DNA from 2 places in the Solibacillus sp. FSL K6-4121 genome. Region 1 is predicted to be linked to the other one. Evidence: riboswitches for the same ligand, from Rfam matches in the RefSeq annotation. Region 1 holds a riboswitch; the other holds the start of a gene.

Region 1 (3,360 bases):
AAATCATCAGTACAATAGCGCAGCTCCATAGTAGCAAATCACGGTAATCAAAAAATAACCATGCACCTAAGATAGGTCCTATAACTGCCCCTAAATTACTTCCTGTTAAAAATGTGGCAAATACTTCTTTTCTATATTCTGCTGAAACTGTATCTGCAACCATCGCATCACTTGCCGGTTTATATAGACCCTTTCCTATTGTAATTCCTAAAAAAGCAAAATAATCGAGCCAAATTATACTAGACGTAGCAAATAGAATAAACATAGTAAACTGAATACCAACGCCCCAGAGCATTACTCTTTTTCGTCCAAATCTATCTGCAAATGAACCTCCTATGAGTCCGGTAATTAGGCTGAGAACTGGTGGAACCATCATCAGTGCACCTGCCAAAGCCAATCCCAATGATTGACTAAAGTAAATCGCAATGAAGGGGAAATACATCCAATAAAATAAATTAAAGATTGTTTCTCCACAAAGTCTTACCTTTAAATTGCGTGTCCATATATTTTTTTTAACCATATAATACCTCATTGATTTATTTCGGCCGATGGGTTTATTTTAGAATTAAAAATATGGAAAATATAGACTTTAATAAAAAAATTTGATATACTAATAATATGAAAAACGAGTAAATACTACTTTTATTTGACGAGCACTATAAATAGAACATACATTCCTAAATATAATACCCCTCCACTAATCGACTATTTAAATCGATTAATGGAGGGGTTTTTTTACATAAAAATAAAGCTACAAATCCTTAAAATACCCAATGAAAATAAATATTCATTATTTTCAGTGTGATACTTTTTTAAGGATAAAAATTCTGTAACACGTTTACAAAATAGTGGAAACATTGATAAATTGCTTGTTTCGATTTAATTTTATTTTGTAACCATTGTAACAACACAAAATAGTTGTTAGTATTAATTATTGTACAATAATAGTATCGTGAGCGACCTGTTTGGAGTTGGGGGTTGCTGACAACAAATAGGGATTAATTACATACATATCAAGCGAAGATCGTCGTGGATAGCACTACTGACGGGAGCAGTTTCTGGAGAGAGCGCGTGTACCGCGTCGCCGAAGGGTTCATTATCTCAGGCAAAAGGACAGAAGACAGGAATAATAAGGGACGTTATTATTCTTATCTACAGGAACTGGTGAATTATCAGTTCCTTTTTTAATTTTCAGAAAACATGATTGGATGAACCGCGAACATTTACCTATTATTTTGCGCTGTCCTTGTGGCAGACAAAATACTTATCCTTTGGAGGAATTCGTTTTGGAACAACATGAACTAAAGCGCGATCTTAAAAATCGGCATGTACAACTAATTGCGATTGGCGGAACAATCGGTACAGGTCTATTTTTAGGATCAGGAAAAGCGATCTCACTTGCAGGACCATCAATAATCATCGGGTATTTAATCGTAGGGATAGCTTTATTTTTCGTCATGCGGGCACTTGGAGAGCTCCTATTATCAAAAGGGGGCTATGCTTCATTTACAGAGTTCGCTACAGAATATTTAGGAGATTGGGCAGGGTACGTTACTGGCTGGACATATTGGTTCTGCTGGATTATGACGGCTATGGCAGATATTATAGCGGTCGGAATGTATACACAATACTGGTTTGATATCCCTCAATGGGTGCCGGCCATTGCCTGTTTAGTAGTCTTACTAATCTTAAATTTATTGACTGTAAAATTATTCGGTGAACTGGAATTTTGGTTTGCTCTTATAAAAATTATTACGATCATTGCACTTATTGCAATCGGGATTGTATTACTCATCATTGGATTTGAAACAGATGCTGGAAAAGTTGCCGTATCTAATCTTTGGGAGCATGGCGGTTTATTCCCGAACGGAGCATTTGGCTTCCTTATGGCTTTCCAAATGGTTGTCTTTGCATTTGTTGGAGTGGAATTAGTAGGGGTAGCAGCTGCTGAAACGGAAAATCCGCAAAAAAATATACCATCGGCCATTAATAAAATACCGATCCGTATATTACTGTTTTACGTAGGTGCGCTATTTGTTATTTTAACGATTAACCCTTGGGATACGTTAAGTGCTACAAGCTCACCGTTCGTTCAAGTATTTGCTTTAGTCGGTATTCCGATTGCGGCAGGACTTATTAATTTTGTCGTATTAACATCAGCTGCCTCTGCAGGAAATAGTGGGATGTTCTCAACAAGCCGTATGCTGTTTAGTTTAAGTAAAGGGGAACAGGCTCCGAAATCTTTCGGTAAATTAAATAAAAATGCCGTTCCGCAAAACGGATTATTATTTTCTGCAATCGTCGTATCAATCGGTGCGCTGCTTAGCTATCTGATGCCGGATGATGCCTTTAGCATTGTAACGACAATCAGCGCGATTTGCTTTATTTGGGTGTGGAGCATTATTTTAATCTCGCATATCATTTACAAAAAGCGCCACCCGGATTTGCATGCGAAATCGATATTTAAAGCACCATTAACGCCGTTTGTGAACTATTTGGTTTTAGCCTTTTTCTTCTTTCTATTAATTATTATGGCGATTTCAGAGGCTACAAGAACTTCTCTTATGCTGACGCCATTATGGTTTATTTTGCTATTTGTTTTATATGCAATTCGGAAAAAATAAATATAAGGAAGGCGCTCCGCATGTGCGAGGCGCCTTTTTTTGATGATTGACGAATAACGGGGTCAAAGTGGCGAATGTCAAATGAAGAGTGACGATTAAGAGAGGAAAAGTGACGAATATCTGCATAAAAGTGGCGAATAACCCGATAAAACTGGCGAATATCTACCGCAGTTTCCCCAGTAAATTTTTCCGTGCCTCCATATGGATTTTATCGTCGCAACTATCACAGGAAAACTTGCCACGCATATTCCGTTTATACTTTTGGTATTTTGTTGTGCCTTCCACCAATAAAAAAGGCTGTTTACAGCAAAAACAAACTGCTTCATAAGTAATCATTTTAACTCCTCCTGTAAGAATAACATTGAATTTCTTAGTAAATAAACGTACACAAGACAGGCCATTAAGACACCAATAAAAGCAAATAAACTTGTTATCAGCTGGATGGAATAGATTTCAGCTAAAACACCAATAACCAGTGTCAACACGATTTGCATCACACTTTCGATTAAACCTAACGTACTGCCAAACCGACCCATAATTTCAGTAGGAATCGTTTGCTGATAAAATGTTGCATAGCCCGCATTACTAAATGCCATAAATAATCCAAGTAAAATGAACGAAGCAATGGCCAATATCAGATTCGATGAAAAATAAAACACAAAATAACATACTAATGTTAAAGAAAAGCCTGCTCCAATATATGAAATGAGTGATAATTTTTTGACATATTTAGCAG
Region 2 (3,360 bases), 730 kb from region 1:
AATATCTCGGCAATTATTAAAAGTTGGGTAAGAAATACTTAAAGTGAAAGTCACCTATGCATCGTTAATAGGTAGTAGTAAATAATGCATTAAAAATTGGAATTTCACATTAAGTACAAAACCAGTTTTCAATATATTGAAATAGAGGTGCTATGGAAAAGTAGTTCGTAATTAGAAGAAGGTGAACAGCATGCGAAAAATATATTTAGTTGGATTTATGGGATGCGGAAAAAGTGCGATTGGCAGAAGATTAAGCTATTTCTTAAAGATGCCCTATTATGATATGGACCATGAAATCGTTCGGCAACAAGGAATGTCAATTCCAGAGATCTTTGAACAATACGGGGAAGCACATTTTCGAAAAATAGAGACGGAATTTTTAAAAAACTTCCGTGATGAAGCATGCATTATCTCGACTGGCGGTGGGGTAGCCGTTAATGGAGAAAATCGTAAAATTATGCGAAAGACAGGGCTAGTCTTTTTCCTGGACGCCAAATTCGAAGATATATATATGCGAATTCGTAATGATAAAAATCGTCCCATAGTACAAATAAAGACAGAACAAGAGTTGGAAGAACTGTATCATAGCCGTAGAAAGGCTTATCGGGAAGCAAGCCATATACAAGTACTGACAGTAGGTAGATCTTTAAGACAAATAGTTGAATACATTGCTTTTCAAGTGAATAGATTAAAAGGCGAATAATTTTTCAAAAAAGCGCAAAAATGTTCGCTTATTAAGTAAAATTAAAAAAAGATTGCGTTTACAACACATTCAATGTTAGGATATTGCTAAGAGTACAGTTAATTTAAATTAGTTGAAAAACTAGCGCGGATGATGATACGGGGAGAGAACGTGATGTCACGTCGCCGAAGGAGCAAATAGCGGTGCTATGAATCTCTCAGGCAAAAAGACTCGTATTTGACGCAACTCTGGAGAGTGCTGTTGTAGTACAAGTTACCGGCAGCCACCAAAGGGGAAAGCCTAAAATGTGATAGACTATCAAATTTAGGTGTAACTTTCAGGTGCAAGGACAGAGAATCCCATTAAAAGGGATTCGTCTGTCTTTTTTTTATGGAAAAAAATACGTTTTCCAATTTAAAAGTAAAAAGAGGCAGCTAGCTGTACCGTACAAATTAATCATTCCCCGTCACATTTTTACAATGGTTAAAACATAAAAAATTTAAGGAGGAAATGACATGACAAATGAATTAAAACGTACACCGCTATTTGATGAATACGCAAAATATGGTGGGAAAACAATTGACTTTGGTGGGTGGGAATTACCTGTACAATTTTCTTCTATTAAAGAAGAACATGATGCAGTTCGTAACCGTGCTGGTCTTTTTGATGTTTCACATATGGGAGAAATTTTTGTAGAAGGTTCAGATGCATTATCATATTTACAAAAAATGCTGACGAATGACATTTCCAAAATTGCAATTGGCGGGGCACAATACAGTGCACTATGTTACGAAGACGGTGGAGTTGTAGATGATTTATTAACATATCGTTTAGCAGATGAGCGCTATTTGCTTTGTGTCAATGCCTCTAATATTGAAAAAGACTTCGAATGGTTGCAAAAACATGTAGAAGGCAATGTTACAATAACAAACGCTTCAGATGACTATGCTCAAATTGCATTACAAGGTCCATTAGCAGAGGAATTGCTGCAATCGTTAACGACGGAAGACTTAGCAGCGATTAAATATTTCAAATTTAAAGACAATGTCGATGTAGCTGGACAATCGGTACTCGTATCTCGCTCTGGTTATACAGGTGAAGATGGATTTGAAATTTACGGTACACCAGAAGCTATTATTGAACTATGGAATAAAATTTTAGATACAGGTAAAGACAAAGGTGTTGTTGCAGCTGGTTTAGGTGCCCGCGATACATTACGATTTGAAGCATGCCTGCCATTATACGGACAGGAACTGTCTAAAGAGATTACACCACTTGAAGCTGGGATTGGGTTTGCAGTGAAATTAGCTAAAGAACCACAATTTATCGGACAACAAGCATTAATTGATCAAAAAGAAAAAGGCCTAGCTCGTAAATCAGTAGGTATTGAGATGATTGATAAAGGGATTCCACGTACCGGCTATAAAGTATTTAAAGATGGTATTGAAATTGGAGAAGTTACAACTGGCACACAATCTCCGATGACAAAACGCAACATCGGTCTAGCTTTAATTGACGCAAAATTCGCTGAAGTCGGAACTGAGTTAGAAGTTGAAATTCGTAAAAATAGAGCGAAAGCAGTAATTGTGGAAAAACCGTTTTATAAACGTACAAAATAATACTTTTGAAAAGAGGGTTAACAATGAAACATCGTTATTTACCAATGACGGAACAAGATAAGCAAGAAATGTTAGATCGCGTCGGAGTTGCTACAATCGATGAACTTTTTGCAGATATCCCGGAAAAAGTTCGCTTCCAAGGAAACTACAATATTAAACCTGCAAAATCAGAAGCAGCTTTAATGAAGGAATTATCGCAACTGGCGTCAAAAAACAAAGATACTGCTAGCAATGTATCGTTTTTAGGTGCTGGTGTATATAATCACTACAAACCTGTAATTGTTGATCATGTTATTTCCCGTTCAGAGTTTTATACAGCCTATACGCCATACCAACCGGAAATTTCCCAAGGTGAGTTACAAGCAATTTTTGAGTTCCAAACGATGATCGCCGAGCTTACAGGTATGGATATCGCAAACTCTTCTATGTATGATGGTGGTACAGCGTTAGCAGAGGCAGGAATGCTTGCTGCAGGCCATACTCGCCGTAAAAAGCTTTTAGTTTCCGGTGCAGTACACCCAGAGTATAAAGATGTAGTAACGATGTATGCATACGGCCAATCAATTGAAGTGGTAACAATCCCTACAAAAGACGGTGTAACAGATGTTGAAGCGTTAAAAGGATTAATTGACGATCAAACAGCTGGCGTTATCGTGCAATATCCAAACTTCTTCGGGCAAATTGAAAACTTGCAACCTCTTGCAGATATTACACATGATGCAAAAGGATTATTTATCGTATCTGCAAATCCATTAGCACTTGGCGTTTTAACACCTCCAGGAAAATTAGGAGCGGACATTACAGTTGGTGACGCACAGCCATTCGGCATTTCCGAAGCTTTTGGTGGTCCACACTGCGGTTACTTCGCTGTTACGACTAAATTGATGCGTAAAGTACCGGGACGTTTAGTTGGGGAAACAGTAGACCAAGATGGACGCAGAGGTTACGTATTGACATTACAAGCACGTGAACAACATATTCGTCGTGATAAAGCGACATCAAATATTTGCTCAAACCAAGCGTTACTTGCTCTTGCTTCATCAGTTGCAATGACAGCAC

The links. A riboswitch is a leader RNA that binds a small molecule or an ion and turns the genes downstream of it on or off. The one in region 1 is predicted to bind glycine.
Region 2: linked by a shared signal. The riboswitch ahead of gcvT (glycine cleavage system aminomethyltransferase GcvT) and the one ahead of MHH95_RS12090 (amino acid permease) in region 1 are both predicted to bind glycine.

The regions. Positions count from the first base shown of each region.
Region 1 is NZ_JBBOCS010000002.1:519,689-523,048, forward strand. Features, by position in the region: gene MHH95_RS12085 (MDR family MFS transporter) at 1-520, opposite strand, end outside; glycine riboswitch at 1,049-1,127, shown strand; gene MHH95_RS12090 (amino acid permease) at 1,287-2,624, shown strand; gene MHH95_RS12095 (hypothetical protein) at 2,787-2,960, opposite strand; gene MHH95_RS12100 (MFS transporter) at 2,957-3,360, opposite strand, start outside.
Region 2 is NZ_JBBOCS010000002.1:1,244,824-1,248,183, reverse strand. Features, by position in the region: gene MHH95_RS15915 (shikimate kinase) at 191-703, shown strand; glycine riboswitch at 833-925, shown strand; gene gcvT (glycine cleavage system aminomethyltransferase GcvT) at 1,198-2,301, shown strand; gene gcvPA (aminomethyl-transferring glycine dehydrogenase subunit GcvPA) at 2,325-3,360, shown strand, end outside.